Regions from separate parts of the Erythrobacter sp. S57(2025) genome, predicted to be linked through region 1. Evidence: predicted binding sites of a transcription regulator. Region 1 holds the regulator's gene; each other region holds the start of a gene.
What was found. Region 1 encodes LexA, which represses DNA repair genes until DNA is damaged. Its sites were predicted from a motif close to GTTCCNCNCTTGTTCT; they were not measured.

Region 1 (5,801 bases):
GCGCGTCCGACTAATGCCGCCAGCAAGCCCAATGTTACCCGGCGGTTATGACTTTGCTCGCGCCGCCTGGTTTAAAGGACTGGCCGGCACAGGCAGTCTATTGGGTGCAATCGAGGTCGTTCAAGCCCCTGATGGCAGGCCAGCCATCGGTTTCCTTCAACGTCAGATTGCTGCCCATGTACGTGACAATGTCGAGGGATCAGCAGGCACAATCGCCGCCGCCTTTGCTAGCGGGGACCGGGGGGCAATCGTCGAAGCCGACGAAGAGGCCATGCGCGATGCTGGACTAACGCATCTTTTGGCGATTAGTGGGCTGCATGTCAGTGCAGTGATCGCTGGAGCGTATTTCGTGGCGCTCAAGCTCTTGGCTCTATTCCCGGCCTTGGCATTGAGAGTGCGTTTGCCAGTAGCCGCCGCCGCTGTCGGCGCGTTGGCCGGGGTGAGCTATACACTTCTTACAGGAGCTCAGGTGCCCACGGTCAGAGCATGCGTTGCGGCAATGCTGGTGCTAATCGCTTTGGCGATGGGGCGTGACGCTTTGTCATTGCGTATGGTTGCGGCAGCAGCCGTTTTTGTCATGCTACTGTGGCCTGAAAGCGTTGTTGGGCCCAGTTTCCAAATGAGCTTTTCAGCTGTGCTTGCGATCGTGGCGCTTCATTCAAGTGCTCCGGTAAAGGCCTTTATGGCGCCACGCGAAGAGCCGTGGCTCAAACGAACGGGGCGCGGCGTCTTTATGCTGTTCGTCACTGGCTTGGTCATTGAAATTGCATTGATGCCCATCGTGCTGTTCCACTTCCACCGCGCAGGAGTCTACGGCGCCTTTGCTAACGTCATCGCTATCCCGCTGGTCACTTTCATTTCGATGCCTCTCATTGCGATTGCATTGTTCTTCGATCTGCTGGGGCTGGGAGCGCCATTTTGGTGGTTGGCAGAGGGGTCATTGAACCTTTTGCTTGGAATTGCGCATTTCACCGCAGAGCAGCCAGGTTCGGTAAAGCTGATGCCGCAGATGAGCTATTTGACGATCGCGCTGTTTGTCGGCGGGGGCCTGTGGCTTGCGCTATGGAATGGGCGAGCGCGATTGCTTGGTTTTGCTCCTGCAATTGTTGCGACCCTCATGCTGTTAACAACGCCTATTCCAGACGTACTTATCGGACGGGAGGGGCGGCATGTGGGGATCACCATTCCAAACGCTGACGGAAGCAGGAGTTTGCTATCGTTGCGCGACAGCCGTTCTTCCTATTCGCGTGACAACCTGCTTGAGCTTTCCAGCGTGACGAGTGAGCCTGTGCCTTTGGCGCAGTGGGAGGGAGCTCGCTGTTCTCCTGAATTCTGCACAGTCGAGATCACGCGAGGAGGGCGGGATTGGTCGCTATTGCTTGCCCGCAATCGGGAGATGATCGAGGAGCGCTCTTTGGCCGCTGCCTGTGAACGCGCGGACATCGTGGTGGCTGACCGCTTTTTGCCGCGCTCTTGTTCACCGCGCTGGCTGAAGGCGGATCGTCGCATGCTCATTCGAACAGGAGGCCTTGCACTTGATCTGACCAATGAACGAGTCACCAGCGTCTCTAGCAAGCAGGGTGAGCATGGTTGGTGGCGCGGGGAGGACGACTAGCGCCGCACCTGTCCCCGCGAACACCGTATCAGTGATAGCGACGTAGCAAGCCTGCAAGCTTGCCCTGAACTTCCACTTCGCCCGAGCCATAAACCTGTGGGTCATAGGAGGCGTTTGCCGGATCGAGCCTTACAAGCCCGCCATCCTTATGGAGGTATTTGAGCGTTGCCTCTTCGCCGCGCACCAGCGCAACCACAATCTCGCCATCGCGCGCCGTGTTGGTGCGGCGGATCAGAGCAAAGTCACCATCGAAGATGCCTGCCTCGACCATCGAATCGCCAGATACCTCAAGCGCATAATGCTCACCGGGGCCAAGCAGAGCCGCGGGCACGGGAAGCGAGCTTTGCCCCTCTAGAGCCTCAATCGGCGCACCTGCTGCGATCCGGCCATGAAGCGGAATGTCGATCACGTCATTGGCCGGTTCGGGCACGTTAGTGTTAGCTGCTGGCGCTCGTGCCGACATCGCAGGCGCACTCGCACGCGGTGCAGGTGTCGAATCCTCAGGTTGCTTGATCACTTCCAAAGCGCGGGCGCGGTTGGGGAGACGACGGATGAAGCCGCGTTCCTCAAGCGCTGAAATCAGACGGTGAACGCCCGACTTGCTCTTGAGATCAAGCGCTTCCTTCATCTCTTCAAAACTGGGCGAAACCCCTGTTTCCTCCAGACGCTGCTGGATGAAGCGGATCAGTTCATGCTGTTTTGCCGTTAACATGGGCAAACTCCGTAAAGGCGCACTCGTCGCGCAGCGCGCAAACGCTGCAAAGTGCCAAACTTGTCGCGCCCTCAGAGGCAGCGCCCATTCACACGGAAAGCTGCATTACAAGGCACTCTCTCGCGCACCTATATGGTGAACGGATGTAGAACAAGTAGGCAACTTCAATTGCCAAGTCAAGCGCCTCAGATCACCAAACCCCGCAGAACTCAGCCGTTTTGGAGGTTGTAGACAGGAACGAGGTCCCCAGCCTTGCTCGCAGGTGAGTTGGCCGGGCGGTTAATCAGGCAATTTGCCGTTGCCAGTGACCGTATTGCGCTTGAGTCTTGTGATGCCGCGAGGCTGACTTCGCCGCCCATAGCGATCCCTCTTAGGAACTCGCGCCGGTTGCCGGTGGCAGGCAGGTCGTGCGCGGCTCGCATCGGAGTGCTTTGCGGCAGCGGCTCCCCAGCTCCCATGGCCGCCCCGATCAGGGGCAGGGCGAACAGGAAGCAGGTCACGAAGCTCGATACCGGATTACCCGGCAGACTCAGTATGACCTGCTTCCCCCGTGTCGCCACCATCAGCGGTTTGCCTGGCTTGATCGCAACCTTCCAAAACGCGATGTCGGCGCCCCAATCGCGCAGTGCCTGCTGGATGAGGTCATGGTCGCCCACAGATGCGCCGCCTGATGTGATGAGGATGTCGCAGTCTGCCGACCGCCGCAACGCGGTGGCAAGCGCGGCGGCATCGTCTGGAACGGGGCCAAGCATGGTGGGCATGCCGACATAGGAAGCCACCATGCTCGCCAGCATCACGCCATTGCTTGCCGGGATCTGGTGCGCGGCGAGAGGCTCTCCTGCGGGCACCAGTTCATCACCGCTGTCGAGCACAGCGACCTTGGGCGCGGCCACCACCGGCACTTCGCCATGCCCGGCCGCGATCGCCAGTGCCATTGCAGCAGGGGTGAGGGCTGAACCTTTGGTGAGCAGCGTGTCGCCTTCACCGAAGTCGAAGCCTGCGCGCCGGATGTGCTGACCGGGAGAGGGCATCTCGGTCGCCATGACCATCATGCCGTCAAGTGTCGCATCCTCTTGGATCAGCACGCGGTCTGCACCGCTTGGCACATGCGCTCCGGTGGAGATGCGGGTGCATTGCCCTGCTTCGAGCACTCCCGTGAACGGAGCGCCTGCGCGGCTCTCTCCAACGTGCTCCCATGGTCCGTCTCCGGGGGCCAGCGCATAGCCATCCATGGCTGAGAGGTCGGCTGCGGGCTGCGTGCGTTTGGCAGCCACGTCGCGCGCGAGGTAGCGTATGCCTGTACCGGGAGCCAAGGGCACGACGGCTTCCCCGAGCGTCGGCGCGAGGGCGAGCAGCCGCGCCTGCGCCTCTTCAAGGTCCAGTAGCTCGCTCAAGCCACAGCCTTCCCATCCGCTCGCCAAGTGCCGCTCTTGCCGCCGCGCTTCTCGATCAGTCGGACCTCACCGATCACCATGCCTTTGTCGATCGCTTTGGCCATGTCGTAGATGGTGAGCAGCGCGGTTGAGACGGCCACCATCGCCTCCATCTCCACGCCCGTCTTGCCCGTAAGTGAGGCGGTGGCGGTGGCGCGCACGCCCCAAGTGCCATCAGCTTCCTCAAACGCGAAGTCGACATTGACCGCTTCCAGTCCAAGCGGATGGCACAGCGGGATCAGCTCGCCCGTGCGTTTGGCGGCCATGATCCCGGCGATGCGGGCGGTGCCCAGCACGTCCCCTTTTGGCGCGTTGCCTTCGCGGATTGCGGTGAGCGCTTCGGGTGACATGGTGATGATGCCAGAGGCTATCGCGACCCTGTGCGTTTCCACTTTCCCGCCCACATCGACCATGCGCGCTGAGCCGTCTTTGCCGATATGAGTGAGATCGTTCATTTTCAGTGCCTTAGGTGAGACATGGACCGCATGTTACACGGTCCTGGGAAAGAAAAATCACCACCGCACAGACGGTGGCTTCTAAAGGAATAGAACCAAGCTTTGATTGCTGTCCACTGCATGCCCTGTCCATGCCAAATTGGCGGGCTGTAAGAAAGCGGTCCACTTATCCGTTGAGCAGCGTCCGGGTCGCCTCAGCCACGTCATCTGCGCGCATCAAGCTTTCGCCGACAAGGAAGGTTCGCACACCGCTTTTCGAAAGACGTACGCAGTCTTCGTGGCTCGCAATTCCGCTCTCGCCAACCAGCAGCGCAGTGTCCGGCACCATTGGCGCAAGGCGCTCTGTGGTTTCAAGCGAAGTGGTGAATGTCTTGAGGTCGCGATTGTTTATCCCGATCAGCTGCGAATTGAGGTGCGCAAGGGCACGCTCCATCTCGGCCTCGTCATGAACCTCGACCAGCACGTCCATGCTATGTTCGCGCGCCGCCGCCTCAATCTCGCGCATTTGCGCGTCCGAAAGCGCGGCAACGATAATCAGGATCGCATCAGCGCCAATCGCGCGTGCCTCAAGGCATTGCCACGGATCGACCATGAAATCTTTGCGTAAGGCAGGTATCGCACAGGCTGCGCGCGCGGCCACGAGGTAATCCTCATGCCCTTGAAAATAGGGTGCATCGGTCAGGACGGACAGACAAGCTGCGCCGCCCGCTTCGTACTCGCGCGCATGCTGAGCGGGTTGGAAATCGGCACGGATCAGGCCCTTTGACGGGCTTGCTTTCTTGACCTCCGCGATTAGCGCAAAGCCGGTTTCTGACTTGGCACGCAAAGCCGCCTCGAAACCGCGCGGGGCTGACTGCTCACTCGCCGCCGCCTCTAGCGCAGCGACAGTGGTTGCCGGTTTGCGCGCGGCCACTTCGCTCGCCTTATTGACGCAGATTTCTTCGAGCTTATTCATGGGCCCTTACTTTGCCAGTTCGATCCAGTTTTCGAGCAGTTTGAGCGCTCGGCCTGAATCGAGCGCTTCTGCTGCCATGGCAACGCCATCTTCCCATTCCTGCACCTTGTCAGCGACAATCAGCGCGCCTGCCGCATTTAGCTGCACCGCTTGGCGATAGGGTCCCGGCGCGCCGAGCAGCAGAGCCTTTAGCGCGGCGGCATTGTGGGTTGCATCATCGCCGCGAATGGCTTCGATGGGGGAATTGGGCAGGCCAGCCTCGGATGGGTGGACCCGGTTCATCTCAAACGCATTGCCGGTGACGACGGCGACTTCATTTCCGCCTGCCAGGCTCAATTCATCCAGCCCCTCATCGCCGGAGACGATCAAGGAGCGGCCCGTGCCAAGCTTCGCCATCGCGCCTGCATAGATCGGCACATAGGCAGGGCGCGCGATCCCGATCAGCTGACTGGTCACGCCAGCAGGATTGGAGAGCGGACCCATCAAGTTGAAGATCGTGCGCTTACCAATCTTAAGCCGGATGGGTTGGATGCGGCCCATTGCGGGGTGGTGGTTCTTTGCAAACAGAAAACAGATGCCCAGCTCTGCGAGCGTCTTCTCCGCCGTCTTGCCCGCCGCATCCATGTCGAGG
Region 2 (5,801 bases), 650 kb from region 1:
GCAAGATGATCCCTTCGCACTAGGCGTTCGCAAGCCTCCAGTTGCAGCTGGACGCGGGGCAGGGGGGCTGCTGGTTTCGATCGCTCCGGGAGAGCCAGATAAGTCCATCCTCGTGCACCGCATGAATTCGGATGAACCCGGTGTTGCAATGCCGGAATTGGGCCGTTCTACAATAGATGATGAAGCCGTGGCTTTGATGCGTGAATGGATTGAGGGGATGGAGCCATGAAATGGTTTTTGCGGATCATTGGCGTGTTGGCCGCGCTGCTGGTCATCGCATTCCTGATATTCCGCACGCCTGACACTGATCCGGCAGAAATGCGGGCCAAATATGGCGGAGAGCCTTCACAATTCGTCGAAATAGCAGATGGTGTGACAGTCCACTTGCGTGACGAGGGGCCTAGAGATGCGCCTGCTATTGTGCTGCTGCATGGATCAAATGCCGACCTTCATACATGGCAGCCCTGGGTTGATGTGCTCGCGCAGGATTATCGCGTTATCCGCATCGACCAGGTCGGTCATGGATTGACTGGCGCCGATCCTGCGCATGATTACAGCCGTGCAAACTTCACCGCCGACATTGATCAGGTCGCGACCGCACTGGGCCTTTCGCAGTTCATTCTTGGTGGTAACTCAATGGGCGGGAAACACGCTCTCGCCTATGCGATTGCACATCCTGACAGAGTATCCGGCCTGATCCTCGTCGATGCTGGCGGTGCACCCTACAGCGTCTCCGTCGATGAAGACGACGATGATGGCGGCAATATTGGTTTTACAATTGCACGAATGCCGGGCGTCAATCTGATCGCTGAGCAGATCACACCGCGCTCACTAATCGCTCGAAGCCTTGAACAGTCGGTTTCAGTAAGGAGCGTGGTGACTGAAGAAGCGGTGGATCGTTACTGGGAAATGCTGCGCTATCCCGGCAATCGCGCAGCGACCATGGCGCGCTTCTCAACCGAATACACGCCGCTTAGCCAAGAGGAAGTGGCAGGCCTCTCCATGCCAGCCCTGATTCTATGGGGCGAAGAAGACAGATTAATCTCGGTTGCGGCTGGTGAATGGCTCGATCAAAATCTGCAAAATTCTCAGCTGATCGTCTATCCTGGCATCGGCCACTTGCCGCAAGAAGAGGCTCCGCAAGCCACACTGGCTGACGTGACTTCATGGTTGGAAACCACTGCGACGGTGCCTGATTAACCCAGTGTTTACCATCTAAACCCCCATTTCTACGGCGTGAATTGCACCCTATGGACGCGCGGGGCGCTTCATCGCTACACCCGGGTCATTGCTTCAAGAGATTCGAGGGCCGTCTTGCGTAAATTGGGACTAATCGGCGGGATGAGCTGGGTGTCGACGGGCATCTATTATGAACGGATCAACCGGATCGTTCAGCGCCGAGCAGCGCCAATGGCGTCCGCGCCGATGCTGGTCGAAAGCCTGGATTTCTGCCAGCTTTACGCTCTTCGAGAAGACAAAGATTGGAAGCGCGCCAGCGGCATCCTGAGTGAAAGCGCCAAACGGCTCGAAGGGGCCGGTGCTGAGGCGCTTTTGATCGGCGCGAATTCGATGCATAAACTCTATGATGACGTTGCTGATGCGGTTGGTATTCCGATCCTGCATATCGCCGAACATGTCGGCCAGGCGCTCAAGAAAGCGGGCTATAGGAAAGCCGCCTTGATCGGTACGCGCAACGTTATGACGGAGAGTTTCTATCGCAAACGGCTTGTCGGCCATGGTATTGATCTGATGCCGCCGAACATGGCGAACGTCGAAAAGCTCGATAGCATTATCTATGATGAACTGATGGTGGGCAAAGTGACGCGCGATGCGGAGCGGGCGCTCAAAACAATCATCACCAACAAATCACAAGAGGGCGCAGATTCCATTGTGCTCGCATGCACGGAACTTGATTTGATCGTTGATGTGGACGCGAATGTTCTGCCGGTCTTCGATTTAACCCGAATTCATTGCGAAGCCGCTGCCAACTGGATGCTTGAACAAGAGGCGGTGGGTTAACTCACCACTTACCTACCTGAAAAAACGGTTCGTCGCATTTACCAGTCGGTAAAGGGTGCACTCTAGTGGCACATACCCTAATTGCCGTCTCGAATTTGTCATCTAACAATAACGGCAAGTTCCGGGTCTTCGGGTCGCACCGTAGACCCAAGAGCGAATAGCTCTTGGGACCGCTCACCACCCCCCCATTGCACCCGGTGGGCGGTCCCATTTTTTCCGAAAATCTCTCTGAACTGCACCTGCGCTTGCGCCAGTGCGCCCGCTGTCCACTGCAATCCGTTGAAGTTGCCTTTCTGTTCCCGTTGAGCGCGCCTCCCCACTGGCATAAGCGAGTGTCTGTGACCTTTTTCCGCGCCCCCTATGCTGCTGATCCCTTTGCCCATGGCGGGCGTGAATTTGGTGCGTCTGCTTCGCCCATCAGGCCCTTGGCAGATGCTCGCGAGACCAGAGGTCCGCGCACTGATTTTCAGCGCGACCGTGATCGCATCATTCATTCAATGAGCTTTCGGCGGCTGAAGTCCAAAACACAGGTCTTTATTGCGCCCGATGGTGATCACTATCGCACACGCCTGACCCATTCGATTGAAGTTGCGCAGATCGGCCGTGTGCTTGCCCGCTCGCTGGCACTGGATGAAGATTTGACCGAAGCATTGTGCTTGGCACACGACCTTGGCCATCCGCCCTTTGGCCATGCGGGGGAGGCTGCTTTGTCAGAGGCGATGGTGCGCCATGGCGGTTTTTGCCACAACGCGCAGGCTTTGCGCACAGTGATGCGGATCGAATGCCCCTATCCGGAGCATGATGGTCTAAACCTAACCTGGGATCTGCTCGAGGGATTGGCCAAGCATAACGGACCTGTTTCAGCTCCTAACTGGGCGCTGGCTGAACTCGATCAGGCATTTCCGATGAAGCTTGGCACTTGGCCCTCGCTTGAGGCGCAGATTGCGGCGGTGTCGGACGACATCGCCTATGACAATCACGATATTGACGATGGTCTTCGTGCTGGATTTTTGACGCTGGACGATCTGCTGGAACTCGACTTTCTGGCTGATCAATGGCGCGCGGTTGAAAAACGGTTTCCCGGCGCACCGCGCGAGAGGCAATTGCGCGAATTGATCCGTGATCAAATCGGTTTGATGGTCAATGATGTTCTTGAACATTCGCGTGAGGCGGTGAAGGGCTTTGGCTCTGTTGCAGAGATACGCGATGCAGGCCGTCAATTGGCAGGCTTCTCGCCCGCCATGCAAGAACACGAGCGGGCGCTGAAAGCGTTTATGTATGAAAAACTCTATTTCCACCCTGAACAGGTGAGCGCCGCGGAGAAGGCGCGCGATGTGATTGCGCGTTTGTTCGCGGCCTATTCGCAAGATGAAAAACTGATGCCAGCGGATTGGCAGGCCCGTCTACCCTCGCAAGAGCCCGAGCGGAGTCGAACTATTGCTGACTTTATCGCCGGGATGAGCGATCGGTTCGCGATGCAATCCTGCGAGGCGATCTATGGTGAAATGCCGAGGGGACTGATAAATGTCTGAGCGCAAAAAGAGCTTTGGCACCGCCCATAAGGCGCCTGTTCGCATCGGTCTGGTCGGTGCGACCGGGATGATGGGGCGCCGGCTGATTGAGATCACGAGCGAGGGTGATCAAGCGCGCATTGTCGGTATTGCTCGGCGTGAACCGGAATTACCCAAGGGCGCGCGGGTCGAAGTGTTCGTCGCCGAACCTTCGAAATGGGGCGAAGTTTTTGAAGCGGTGCGACCACGCGCGCTCATCTGCGCGCTCGGTACAACTTGGCGCAAGGCTGGCCGCGATGAGGAAGCCTTTCGAGCGGTCGATCACGACCTTGTCCTGTCAACCGCCGAAGCTGCGCAAAAAGCGGGCATCTCCAATTTGGTTCTCATCTCCTCGGCAGGCGCGAACCCAGCAGCGAAGAATTTCTATCTGCAAGTGAAAGGTGAGGTCGAACAAGCCGTTTCCAAAGTTGGTTTCAAGCGGCTCGACATCCTGCGTCCCGGCCTGCTCAAGGGATCGCGCGAGGGCGATTTGCGGCCACTTGAAACGCTTGCCAAGATCGCCAGTCCGATCACCGATCCGCTGATGCCAGAAAAGTGGGCCATGTACCGTTCTGTGGATTCCCAATTGGTCGCTGAGGCCGCGCTGGGTCTGGCTTTGCGTAAAGCCGCCGGGCGCTTTACGCATGATAACGACGCGATGAAGCGCGCGGCGCGTGAATGGCGCGCTAAGCAGCCGGATCTTACGGAGTAAGCAAAGATGGGGTGGGATTTTGTCTTTGGCACAGCGAACATGCTGGCCATGATCGCATGGGCAGCGCTGATCCTCTTGCCGCGATGGCAGCTACTGATGGCGGTGCTGCTCTACATGGTCGTGGGATTTCTGTGCTTCGTTTATGCCTTCAGCATTATCGGCGTGATCGGCGGGTGGCTACCGCCCGGCACGACGACGGGTGAGGGCGCTGCGACTGGTTTTACCACTATCGAAGGCGTACGCGCTATTTTCGCGAGCGATGCAGGCGTGACGATCGGCTGGGTGCATTATCTCGCTTTTGATCTGTTTGTCGGCCTCTGGATCGCGCGCGATGGCGATGACAAAGTGATCAGCCGCTTTGTTCAGGCCCCCATTTTGCTCGCGACATTTCTGGCAGGACCGCTTGGCCTGTTCATCTGGCTGTTGGTGCGTGAGCCAGCTGCACGGCGACAAAAGCGATACGACTAACGTCGCGGAACGCTGCGTTAGTCGAAGAGGCAAGGTCGCTTGCGCGAATCCGATAGACGCGCGTTGCCTGTCATGCTTAACCTAATTTCCGAGAGTGAATGAGGGAGAGAGCGGCGCTTATGACAAGCCCAGTAGACCACGATTACCGGACCTTTGACCAATTCCTGCACCATTGGGCGAAAGAACGCCCTGATGCGATTGCGTTGGAAGACGGCGATCGCCGCACGACCTATGCGCAGACGGATGTTCTCACGCGCCAGCTTATCGCGCTGTTTGCTGAGCATGGGGTGAAAGCGGGCGACCGGATCGCTTGGTATGGCAAGAATGCCGATCACTACTTCTTGTTGCTATATGCGGCCGCGCGCGTTGGGATTGTCATTGCTCCACTTGGATGGAGGCTCGCTGCGCCAGAGATCGGCTACATTTTAGGTGACACCGGAGCGAAGCTTGTCATTGCGAGTAAAGAGTTCTTGGAGGCCGCACAATCAATCTCTGCTTCGATGGAAAACGGCCCCGCCGTTCTTGAAGCGCAAATGGCATTCCGCACTGCTGCTGGAATGGAGCCTGCGACTTACAAGCCTGCTGATGAGCACGACGCGGTTCTCCAGCTTTACACATCGGGTACTACTGGCAATCCAAAGGGCGTTACGCTGACGAACGCGAATATGTTCGCACTGCGCAAACCCAGCCTCGATGCCAATGCGCCATGGCACAAATATGAGGCGAATGATTGTATTTTGGCGGCGATGCCATGCGCGCATATTGGCGGCACGGGCCTTGCGGCTATTGCAGTGGCTTACGGTATTCGTGCGCAAGTGCTCGCCGAGTTCACCCCGCATGGCGTGCTGGATGCGATTGAAAACGGGGCGACGCATATGTTCCTCGTGCCCGCTGCACTCCAGTTCGTAATACAGCACCCGCAAGCCAAAGAGACCGATTTCTCTGGCCTGCGCTATCTCATGTATGGCGCAGCGCCTATGCCGCTGGAGCTGCTCAAGGCGGCGGTTGCGACAATGCCGGAAACGGGCTTCCTGCAAGTGTACGGCATGACC
Region 3 (5,801 bases), 220 kb from region 1:
GATGCGCTTGCAGCCAATTCCATCCGACAAAACCGCCAATCGTTCCAATAGCGAACAGCACAAGCGTGCTACCAAGACACCCAGTTCTTTTTCGTTTTCGTGCCATTGTTCGAGCCTAGTGGAAATCCCGCGATTTGGGGATGATTCTGTGATTGCGCGGGTGCCCTTGCCCTAAATGCTCTTGAAGAACTGGCACTTCATCAATGATGTCACGCACTCTCAATCCCTTTTTCGCACGCCGATCTTCGCTTGTCGCGGTTGACATGGTTCGCCCTCCAGGAAGCGGATGCTTCACATGATCCGCTCTGGCAGTGGGTGCGTTGAGCATGTCATCGGAGAGCGAATAGAGTTTGCCGGTCGCATCCTCCATATGCTGTGCGATCACGTGGATCACTTCGTCATCATACTCGACGCGGCCGCGCACCTCCATCAGCCGGGCGCCCATCACAATCTTGCGCTGCTTCGCCATCAGATCGGGCCAAACGACAAGGTTCACCACCCCTGTTTCATCCTCCAGCGTGATAAAGCACACACCTTTGGCAGAGCCAGGGCGCTGCCGGATCAGCACCACGCCAGCTACGTGCACCATGGAGCGGAATTTACGGTCTCTCAGATCGCAAGCGCGCACAAAGCCGCGCTCAGCCAGGCTTGCACGCATGAAAGACATGGGGTGTGCTTTGAGGCTGAGACGGGTTGTTTGATAATCCGCCACCACTTCTTCCGACAGTGGCATCTGCGGCAACAGCGTCGGCACGCGCTCGGCTCCCTCATCGCGTTCCGCTGCGGCGCGAAACAGTGGCAGATCAGGCCCGGCAATCAGGCTGCGCGCATTCCACAAGGCCTGCCTGCGCGAAAGGTTCATTGAGGTGAAGCAATCTGCACTGGCGAGCCGTTCGATATGTGACGGCCCTAAGCCCGCCCTCTCGCGCAATTCGGCCACATCACGGTAAGCGCCATTCTCTTCGCGTTCTGCGATTAGTTGTGCCGCGACATGCTCAGGCAAGCCATCAACCTGCCGCAAACCAAGGCGCAATGCGATATGTCGGTCCATGCGCCCCGTTTTTACGTCTCCAGCCTCTTCCAGCTCCTCCAAAGTGTTATCCCATTGAGAGCAGTTCACATCGGCAGGCAACACCTCCACCCCATGCTCACGCGCATCGCGAACGATTTGGGCAGGGGCATAAAACCCCATTGGCTGCGAGTTCAGAAGCCCCGCTGCGAAGGCTGCTGGAAAATGGCATTTGAGCCAGCTCGACACATAGACCAAATGCGCAAAAGACGCAGCGTGGCTTTCGGGAAAGCCATATTCACCAAACCCCTTGATCTGGTTGAAACAGCGCTCTGCAAAGTCAGGGTCATAGCCACGCTCGACCATCTTACCAACCATCAGATCTTCCAACTCATGCACCATCCCGCGCGAACGGAAGGTCGCCATGGCTTTGCGCAGGCGATTGGCTTCGGTTGAGCTAAATTTGGCGGCATCCAGTGCGATCTTCATCGCCTGTTCCTGAAAGATCGGTACACCAAGCGTCCGCTCTAAAATACTCGAAAGCTCATCAGGCGGGCCATGTTGCGGAGAAGGCGCCGGGATACGCACTGGCTCTGCCCCGCGCCGACGTTTCAGATAGGGATGCACCATGTCGCCCTGGATAGGACCGGGCCGCACAATCGCAACTTGAATGACCAGATCATAGAACTCGCGCGGACGAAGGCGCGGCAACATATTCATCTGCGCCCGGCTTTCGACTTGAAACACGCCCAGCGAATCCCCTTTGCGCAGCATCGCATAGGTTTCCGGGTCTTCGCGCGGCACCGTTGCAAGATTGAGCGTACGGCCATGATGCGCCTCAAGCAGATCAAGGCACTTTTTAATGCATGTAAGCATGCCCAGTGCCAGCACATCGACCTTCAGGATGCCGAGCGCCTCAATATCGTCCTTATCCCATTCGATGAAACTGCGATCTGGCATGGCACCATTGCCAATAGGCACTGTCTGTGTGAGCGCACCTTGCGTGAGGATAAACCCGCCGACATGTTGCGAGAGGTGGCGGGGCATTCCGATCATCTGCTCGGTCAGTTTGAGCACACGTTTCAAATGCGGATCGGACAAATCCATGCCGATCTCTTCGACATGCGCCTCACCAATTTCGCGGCCCATCCCGCCCCAAACGGTACGAGCGAGCGAACTGGTGATGTCCTCAGACAGGCCCATTGCCTTGCCCACTTCGCGGATCGCCATGCGTGGGCGATAATGGATGACAGTTGCGGTCAGTCCAGCCCTGTGCCGCCCATACTTTTCATAGATGTATTGGATCACCTCCTCACGTCTTTCATGCTCGAAATCGACGTCGATATCGGGTGGCTCCTTACGCTCCTCAGAGATGAAGCGATCGAACAGCAATTGGTGTTTGGCGGGATCAACGCTCGTGATCTCTAAGCAATAACAAACCGCCGAATTGGCCGCTGACCCACGCCCCTGACACAGGATTGGCGGATCAACCGAGCGAGCGAAATCGACGATATCCTTGATGGTGAGAAAGTAGCGAGCAAGGTCTAGCTTTGCGATCAGAGCAAGCTCGCGTTGAAGCGTTTCGCGCACAGAGAGCGGCACACCTTCAGCATAACGTCGCCCAGCCCCGGCCCAAGTCTCTGACTTCAAAAATTCCTGCGGAGACTGACCATCTGGATATATCTCTTCCGGATATTCGTAGCGCAACTCCTCAAGACTGAAGTTGCAGTTATCCGCCACTTGACGAGCCGCCTGGATCGCGTGAGGCCAGCGAGCAAACAGTCGCTGCATCTCTTGCGGGGGTTTCAGATATCTTTCCGCATTGGCATGGAGCAGGTGTCCGGCCTCTACCACTGTCGTCTTGTTTGCAATGGCCGTCATCACATCTTGCAAAGGTCGACGCTCTGGCGCGTGATAATGGACATCATTGGTCGCCAACAGCTCAAGGCCATGTGCATTCGCCAACGCATCAAGGCGGTCAATCCGCCCCACATCATCACCGCGGTACAGATAGCTCGCGGCCAGATGGCGCAATGTAGGCAGTTGCGCGGTGAGATGCGGCAACAGCTCCGCAAATGGCGCGGTACAGGTAAGTCGTCCTCCCGGTTGATTCTCCACTTCAGGATGCAGCGCTACAACATTGCTGGGTAAGTGGAGCGTGTACTGAGTCGCCAAATCCTCCGGCGGGAGCAGAATGAGCTGCACATCATCGCAATGCTGTCTCAGCATCGCCAGATTGATCTCACACACGCCTTTTTGTTGCCACTCTCCGCTAAGCGTCTGCATCCGGCCAGCGCTGATAAGGCTACACAGCCTGCCATAGGCGGCGCGATCCTTGGGATAGGCAAGGAAAGCGAGCCCCTCCACCGTTTCGATGCGGCAGCCAATCACTGGCCTAATCTTGAGTGTCGATGCCTCGGTATGTACCCGCACTACGCCTGCAAAACTGTTCGCATCGGCAATGCCAATCGCATCATAGCCACATGAATAGGCGCGCATGACCAGATCCACCGCATCCGATGCCCCGCGCAGGAAGCTAAAGCAGCTCACCAGGCCCAGTTCGACGAAGGGCGCACGTTCAGGGGCTTGGACCGTGTTAGGATCCAATTTCAGCGTGCGCTTATCTGGGGTTAAAGGGGCATCAGGCATAGGTCATTCTAGTTTTTGTTCTATATATGTTCCTAACGATAATCCGCCAAATGCAAATTCTGCAATTTACGGGAACCCTCCCGCCAATGATACGTAATACCGAAACGGACCGGGCCCCTCTGGCGAGCAATCCTGCTCGTGATGTCGGACGTATTTGCGCCTCAACTTGTGGCGCTTGTATTGATCGAGGGGGCGACAGGCTCCCTCGTTAGGGAGTATCAAATGAACAAAATTGCATCTGTTTCAGTTCTTGGGATTAGCGCATTGGCATTGGCCGCTTGCGCTGGTGACGAAACCGCTGCAGCGGGCGAAACCGCCAATCCAATCACCGCTGAAGAAGTCGCAGCTGCACAAGCAGCATGGGGCGAAGGCATTGTCGCAATCGGCTCTGTATTCAGCGAAGACGGCGACTACAGCGCGCGCGCTCAGGAACACATCGCAACGCACTATGCTTATGGCGATGACGCAACCATCCTATTCAAGCCAACCTTGGCTGCAGAAGATCAGTTCCGTGAAACCACAGAAGAAGCGCTCAGCTACTTCGTGGGCGCCGAAGGCACTGAAGATGGCGGCTTTGCCATCCGTCCTTACACCAATGTTGAATGGGACAATAACGGCACTGTTATCTCGGACAGCGGAGACATGGCTGTTGCGATGGGCAACTACATGTTCACTGACGCGGACGGCGGCGTGACGAAGGTTGAGTACTCATTCGCCTACGAAAAAGACGAAAATGGCGATCTCAAGATTGTCCTGCATCACAGCTCGCTGCCATTCAGCGCGAGCTAAGCGGTACATCTAGTTTTTGGAGAAAGGGTCGGGGCATTGCTCCGACCCTTTTTGTTTGTGTCTTAGAGACGATGCAAACGCTGTTTTTGCTGAGACAGGTCATCCATCGTTAGCGAGCACAAATGGTCCAGCACGGCTTCGTGCATTTCACCTTCGAACGTAACACCTGCATAACGATCCTCAATCCAAGCGATCTTGCCGAGCGGAGCATTTACCCCGGCGACTCTCATCGTCACTCTGTCACCGACACTTGCGAAACCACGGCTTGCCTTGATCTTGCAACCGCCTTCAGAGATGTCGACCAGATCAACGAATACCACGCGCGATTGGACACGGCTTTTCACCATGATCCCAAGTGGGCGACGTTCCCTTGTTCGATTTACATTTGTCTCCGTCATTTCACCGTCTTGGCATGAATTCGTAAATTAAGTTTGATCGCGTGCCTAACGCTCCGTTTACTATTTACGCGCCCAGCCCTTGCAGAAACCAATCAGGCACCCCTCCGCGGCCGTCACCAGAGATGCCGTGGCGATAAACCCAATAACGGCAGCCATCAGCATCTTCGATCCGGTAATAGTCGCGCAGACGAATAGTCGATTTCTGCCGCCACCATTCAGGTGCAATGCGTTCCGGCCCCTCTACCCGCGCCACTTCATGCACATTGCCGCGCCATCGAAAGCGTTGCGGATAGCCATCGGGTGACGCGTAAAGCACGGCAATCTTCTCTGGTTTATCGAGCATTTTTAGGGGCCTACCCTGAGTCTTTTGCAACGGACATGAACCTGCCACCGGGACCAAAGGAGGCTGCCACCCTTGCCCACGTTCCGGCAGGTGGCTGGCCCGCGGCACCGGACGCCGCACTGCCTTCGAACCAAGCCTGACAGTCAACCGGTCCATGCAGGCAGCAAGCGAAGTGCCATGGCGTTCGCTCGCTTGCTCAACATCTTTTTGAGTAAGCGCAAGCGGCTCAGCCCAACTGGCACGCAGGCGCACTGTCTCAATCCCAAAACCGGCATCAACATCTTCAATTTTTTCAGCAAACAAGCGTGTCATATGCGCCGGATCACGCGTGGCACAGGCCAGTTCAAGCCGCCTGACAAGCACTTCGCCATCGACCCTCCACAAACCAAGTTCCAAGCGGCGTGCACCCTCGCCTCGCCCCTCCAGAGCGCGCGCCATATCCTTGGCAAGATCATCAAGCACACGATCAAGCAGCGAGCGGTGACGCAAAGGCTCCATCAAACGGCGCTGAACCAATGGCATTTGCTGCGGAACCACGGGCAATAGCGGTTCAGGCACACGGCCCAATAATTGATCCAGGCGAATAAGCGGATTGGCCGAAGGAGATTTGCGA
Region 4 (5,801 bases), 1.5 Mb from region 1:
GCTGGCGCAAGCAGATACGAGTAACGCCAACGATACAGCAAAGGCGATACGGGAGAGTTTCACGCCACTGCCATCCAGACCACCAGCCACAAAATTGGCAGAAACACGCCGGCCATCAAGACATGCAATCGCCCTGCATTGGCGCCGTGTCCCTCTGGCCCCATGGCAAGCCGCATACCGTTGCCGATAAAGGCCAGCGCGAAGATCGTGCCGGCAATTCCAATCCAAATGGGCACCGCGATACCAGTCATCAAAGCCACTCCCGTCCAACCCGCCTTACAGCGCAAGGTCGGCGAACAGACTGACATAGATTTTGGAAAAGCGCGAGGGGCTTGGTCTTTTCGCCCCTTAGAAGACCTCAAGCGCTCCGATATCGGGGAGGATTAGGTTGAACACGACGTAAAGGATCACCGGCAGCAATATCGTGGCGATGATCATGAATTTCGCAGCCGAGGTGGTGATCAACCCATTGCTGCGCCAATGGCTGAACAGTCTGACCTCAAACAATGCGATGAAGGCAAATGTTATGGGAAGGAGCACGCCAAGCGTCATTGGCGCACTATCAGCAGAAACGCTGCGGCTTTACCCCGGACATATCCTCGAACTCGTCGGCAACACCAATGCTGGCAGGGTCGGGAATATGGCTCGTCTGGAAAGAGGTGAACAGCTCTTCGGAAAGCGGCGCGTTGAACGTCACGCCCGCTTCGCCATCTTTGATCCACTTAACAGAGGCGCGATGCGGCCCTGATTTTCCGACATAGATTTGTACAGGGATGCCAGGCGTTAGACCACGCTCACCCAACGCAAACCGGCAGCCGCCAACCGAGAGGTCAGACAGTTGCACATCCTCCGGAATCCCCGAACCAGTAAAGTAACGGCCAGGCAGCGTGATGCTTTTGCGTGTGGTTTGCCGAGTACGCATGATGCACGCAGAGATAGCCCGATAAGTTTAAGGCACCGTAAACCACTGTTTCGCACAGCAATCAGGAGGAATTTGGGGTGCGCGATGCGCTCAGCTGGCGGCTTCGAGAAACAGCAGCGTGATCAGGAGCATTATCGGCGGTGCGAGCAGGTCGAACAGCAATTTGCCGAAAAACAGCGCGCCGATTGCAACCAATCCCCAGCCGAAACACCCCAGAAATCCGCGCCGGTCGTCATTGGCGTCCCGGCGCGCCTCTCGCACCGCAGACCAACCGCCCGCCAGAAACAACGCACCCAAAATCGCTGGGCCGATGAATGCGCCATAAGGCCCCAGATCGAGGTCAAGAAACCAATCGAACAGACTGAGGATTTCAGTTGGGATCATGGCGTCTGAACGCTCAAAAGAATATCCAAGCAAGAGCGGCGGGCAGGAGAAATACAAGGAAATCCGCAAGCGACACAAGAATGAGGTAGGCTCTAACCGGCGCGGATACCGAAACAAACAGATTGGCGATCAGCAACACCGCCGATCCAATCGCGGCGACAAAGCCTGCTGCGATCCCAAGCATGATCAGCGATTTTGAGGTTTCGGACCAGTTCGTTGATAGCCCCATAAACATGGCAACAGCGAACAACAGGCATGTGAAACAAACAATTCCGCCTGCAATGATCGCTGTAAAGCGCCATCGCAGGCGGGTTGTTTTGCTAATGATGGTCAATCCTATGGCGACCAAGTTTAAGCAGAAAAACACAATTGCGGTTGCGCCAACTGCTATCGCAATCGAGGTGCCGGGCTCTGGATTCATGAAGCCAAAACTCGGCACCCTTGTTGCGTAGTTAGATGAGGCATCTGTCCATTGTCGGGCAGCGCTTTACTGGCAGCGCGTTACTGGCAGCTCAGGCATTCTTCATAATCGGTTTGCTCGCCGGCATTGGCGGACAGCTCGATTTTGAGCGCTTCGTCAGTGTTGTCCGCTTCGACGCCACCGGCAAAGCCTGCGCGCTGGACCGATTTTGACCGGAGATAATAGAGCGATTTGATGCCTTTCTCCCATGCTTGGAAGTGCAGCATCATCAAGTCCCACTTATCAACATCAGCCGGGATGAACAGGTTCAGCGACTGCGCCTGATCGATATACGGCGCGCGGTCTGCTGCGAATTCTAGCAGCCAACGTTGGTCGATTTCGAAGCTTGTTTTGAAGCTCGCCTTTTCCTCTTCGGTGAGGAAGTCGAGATGTTGGACCGAACCACCGCGTTCGAGGATCGAATTCCACACATTGTTCGAATTCTTCGACTTTTTATCGAGCAGCTTTTCAAGATACGGGTTCTTGACGATGAAGCTGCCGGACAGCGTTTTATGCGTGTAGATATTCGCAGGGATCGGCTCAATACAGGCGCTCGTGCCGCCGCAAATGATCGAAATCGACGCGGTCGGCGCGATTGCCATTTTGCAGGAGAACCGCTCCATCGCGCCCATTTCAGCAGCGTCTGGGCATGGTCCACGCTCTTGTGCCAGCAGCATGGAGGCTTCGGATGCCTTGGCCTGAATGTGCTTGAACATTTTGAGGTTCATGGCTTTCGCCATCGCGCTTTCGAAACCCAGTCCTTTTTGCTGAAGGAAAGAGTGGAAGCCCATCACACCCAGACCAACCGAGCGTTCACGGTCAGCTGAATAGCGCGCACGGGCCATTTCGTCGGGCGCGCGGTCGATATAGTCCTGCAGGACATTGTCGAGGAAGCGCATTACGTCTTCGATGAATTGCTTGTCGCCGTTCCACTCATCCCATTTTTCAAGGTTGAGCGAAGACAGGCAGCACACAGCCGTGCGATCATTGCCAAGGTGGTCAATGCCGGTTGGCAGAGTGATTTCTGAACACAGGTTTGAGGTCGACACTTTAAGGCCCAACTCGCGGTGATGCTTTGGCATCATGCGGTTCACGGTGTCGTTGAACACGATGTAGGGCTCACCTGTTGCCAGACGGCATTCGACCAGCTTCTGGAACAATGAACGCGCATCCACTGTGCCGCGCACTTCGCCGGTTTTGGGCGATTTGAGCTCAAATTCCGCGCCATCGCGAACCGCTTCCATGAAGTCATCGGTCAGCAGCACGCCGTGATGCAGGTTCAGGGCCTTACGGTTGAAGTCACCAGAGGGTTTGCGGATCTCGAGGAATTCCTCAATCTCCGGGTGCGAGACGTCGAGATAGCACGCCGCCGAACCACGCCGCAGCGAGCCTTGCGAAATCGCGAGGGTCAGCGAATCCATCACGCGCACGAATGGGATAATGCCGCTGGTCTTGCCGTTCAGGCCAACCGGTTCACCAATGCCGCGCACATTGCCCCAATAGGTGCCGATGCCTCCGCCTTTGGACGCGAGCCAGACATTCTCATTCCAGGTGCCGACAATCCCGTTGAGGCTGTCTTCAACTGAGTTGAGATAGCAGCTGATCGGCAGGCCGCGCGATGTGCCGCCGTTTGAAAGAACCGGGGTCGCAGGCATGAACCACAGGTTTGAAATGTAATCATACAGGCGCTGGGCATGCTCCTGATCATCAGCATAGGCATCTGCAACACGGGCAAACAGATCCTGATACGATTCTCCGGGCAAGAGATAGCGATCGGTCAGCGTTTCCTTACCAAACTCGGTCAGGTTCGCATCGCGCGCATCATCGGTAACAACGTCAAAACGGCGATCATTGACCTTTTTGCTGTCATCGTCGGCAGCGGCTTTGACCGCTTCGGTCATAGCACCGGCAAGCGCTTCTGCGCCTTTGGCGGCGATCAATTCCTCGCTGCCTTTATCTGCCTTGTCCATCATCACGGCCTTTTCGCCTTTGGTGTTCTTGGGAGTACTTTTCGTCTCGGTCTCGAGCGCTTCACCCGTTTCTGTCTCGCTCAGCACTTCGTCGCCTGCCTTAAATTCCATTGTAGCCCCGTTCTCACATCATCCGAATCGGATAGAGCGTTTCCACACCATAGCGGAATATCGCGTTTGTTCCGATTCTGTTCTGCACCAAATCTATCGACAGCTTCCCCCTTGGTCGCCCCCAACAGGCCCACAAGGTTATCCGCCATTCAATCCACACAAGACCCAACTTGACCGACTCCTCCCCCGCTCGGGCCTTCACGATTAACGTTTAGGCTCGGGAGAAATCACAAGCATTTGGGGGTCCAGTGCGAACCGAACCCCTAGATAATGAATCAGAGGCGATTGGCCGTCAACGGGTGATTAACCATGAATTGTATCCGATTCAGGATACAACTCTATGTTGCAGTGCAGCGACGCGCCGGAAAAGCTTGAGTCGTGGATCGCGCAAGCCCCAAAGTGAATCTGTGAAGAAAAATTTGGTGATTGAATCATGTGAATCAATCTGTGAATCTTTACCCTGTTTCACCGCAACAATGTTGCGCGGGTGGCCGTTGGGGGCAGCTCACGGCCGGCCGGGCCATCGCCGCTCAAACGGCAGAGACCCGGCAATCGACAAAGAATCAGTAAGCTAGGTTCTGATCGGTGTGGCAGCGCGCGCCGCCTTGGCATGAAGCGCGATTTCGTCAGCCAATCTGTCCACCAGTTCCAGCGGCAGATCGTGGCCCCAGCCAGGGATCGTCACCAGCTTTGCGCCAGGAATATGCTTGGCGGTGTCCTTACCGCCCTCCAGCTTCACCAGCGGATCGTCCTCACCATGCAGCACCAAAGTGGGGGTGGTTATCTGCGCCAGACGGGTGCGGCGATCACCATCGTCAATGATAGCTGCCAATTGGCGGGGCAGGCCGGGCGGGTAGACGCTGCGCTGCACACCTTTGAGCACGCGTTCACGCAAGCGCTCTGGATCGGGGCGATAACCGGGGCTGCCAATATTCTGCGCGATATTGATGCCGTGCTTCACCACGGTCTCTTCATCCAGCGAAGCAAGCGGCGCGGTCAGCGCCTGCATCGCTTGTTTTTCAGCAAGAGGCAGCGATGCATTGCCAGTGGTCGACATGATTGAAGTGAGCGAAAGCAGCTTGTCAGGGTGGTTCACCGCAGTCAGCTGCGCAATCATCCCGCCCATCGACGCACCTACAACATGCGCGCGGCTGATTTCGAGCGAATCGAGCAAGCCCACGGCATCGTCGGCCATGTCTTCCAGAGTGTAGGGGACCTTGGCTGGCCAACCGATCTTCTTACGGATCACTTGCCATGCAGGCTTTGGCGCGCGTGCGCCTTCCATCTTGTCAGAAAGCCCAATGTCGCGATTGTCGAAGCGGATGACGCGGTATTTTCGATCAACCAGAGCAGCCACAAATTCATCGGGCCACAGAGTCATCTGTGCACCCAATCCCATCACCAATAGAATTGGCTCATGATCAGGATTGCCATGGCTTTCATAGAACAGCGAAAGGCCGTTCGCCCCAATATGCGGCATAGTGGTTTTCCTCAATCACCCTCTTGCGGGGCTTTAGTGCCTGCGCGAACCTGAGAGTATCAAAGCCGGTTTACCTAAGCAGATCAACGTTTCATGTTACATATATGAACAAAAGCCAGGCGCGTGGCTTCAAGGATACAGAAACCGATCGGTAAGCTGCGCTGAATAGACACGCGGTGACGCGGGATTAGCCGCCCGGCAAATTGCCCCGCCAATCAGGCCCGCCAATTTCAAAACCCTGACCTTCCAACTGATCGAGGACGCCATCGCTTTCTGCCAGCACTCGAAGGGGCACTACAGCAAGGGTTACGCCTTCATCATTTGCAGCCTCGGCAATCATGCTCACCCATTGGCCCCGGATTTCGTCACCCAGTTCCGGGTCCGCCCAAGGCCAGCAGGTTCCCAGCGCCACTTCGAGCGGGTTTTGCATGACCGCTGGCACGTCAAAGGTGCGCCAGTCCTCTCCGCGCTGTT

Region 2: a site for LexA is predicted at 2,304-2,319, ahead of AC0V6N_RS08565 (deoxyguanosinetriphosphate triphosphohydrolase). Genes of this name have one in related genera too.
Region 3: a site for LexA is predicted at 3,676-3,691, ahead of AC0V6N_RS06460 (error-prone DNA polymerase). Genes of this name have one in related genera too.
Region 4: a site for LexA is predicted at 3,916-3,931, ahead of AC0V6N_RS12430 (ribonucleoside-diphosphate reductase subunit alpha). Genes of this name have one in related genera too.

What each region holds. Positions count from the first base shown of each region.
Region 1 is NZ_CP200299.1:1,106,914-1,112,714, forward strand. It holds gene AC0V6N_RS05325 (ComEC/Rec2 family competence protein) at 1-1,615, shown strand, start outside; gene lexA (transcriptional repressor LexA) at 1,644-2,327, opposite strand; gene AC0V6N_RS05335 (molybdopterin molybdotransferase MoeA) at 2,537-3,721, opposite strand; gene moaC (cyclic pyranopterin monophosphate synthase MoaC) at 3,718-4,215, opposite strand; gene trpC (indole-3-glycerol phosphate synthase TrpC) at 4,382-5,170, opposite strand; gene trpD (anthranilate phosphoribosyltransferase) at 5,177-5,801, opposite strand, start outside.
Region 2 is NZ_CP200299.1:1,758,235-1,764,035, reverse strand. It holds gene AC0V6N_RS08580 (SO2930 family diheme c-type cytochrome) at 1-229, shown strand, start outside; gene AC0V6N_RS08575 (alpha/beta fold hydrolase) at 226-1,200, shown strand; gene AC0V6N_RS08570 (aspartate/glutamate racemase family protein) at 1,315-2,019, shown strand; gene AC0V6N_RS08565 (deoxyguanosinetriphosphate triphosphohydrolase) at 2,358-3,551, shown strand; gene AC0V6N_RS08560 (NAD(P)H-binding protein) at 3,544-4,281, shown strand; gene AC0V6N_RS08555 (ABA4-like family protein) at 4,288-4,749, shown strand; gene AC0V6N_RS08550 (long-chain-fatty-acid--CoA ligase) at 4,869-5,801, shown strand, end outside.
Region 3 is NZ_CP200299.1:1,323,945-1,329,745, forward strand. It holds gene AC0V6N_RS06455 (extensin-like domain-containing protein) at 1-61, opposite strand, end outside; gene AC0V6N_RS06460 (error-prone DNA polymerase) at 116-3,658, opposite strand; gene AC0V6N_RS06465 (phosphoribosyl-AMP cyclohydrolase) at 3,881-4,447, shown strand; gene AC0V6N_RS06470 (PilZ domain-containing protein) at 4,510-4,845, opposite strand; gene AC0V6N_RS06475 (Y-family DNA polymerase) at 4,910-5,801, opposite strand, start outside.
Region 4 is NZ_CP200299.1:2,594,243-2,600,043, forward strand. It holds gene AC0V6N_RS12395 (hypothetical protein) at 1-63, opposite strand, end outside; gene AC0V6N_RS12400 (hypothetical protein) at 60-251, opposite strand; gene AC0V6N_RS12405 (hypothetical protein) at 349-540, opposite strand; gene AC0V6N_RS12410 (PilZ domain-containing protein) at 563-922, opposite strand; gene AC0V6N_RS12415 (hypothetical protein) at 1,013-1,306, opposite strand; gene AC0V6N_RS12420 (hypothetical protein) at 1,320-1,490, opposite strand; gene AC0V6N_RS12425 (hypothetical protein) at 1,489-1,758, shown strand; gene AC0V6N_RS12430 (ribonucleoside-diphosphate reductase subunit alpha) at 1,808-3,847, opposite strand; gene AC0V6N_RS12435 (alpha/beta fold hydrolase) at 4,419-5,327, opposite strand; gene AC0V6N_RS12440 (TraB/GumN family protein) at 5,515-5,801, opposite strand, start outside.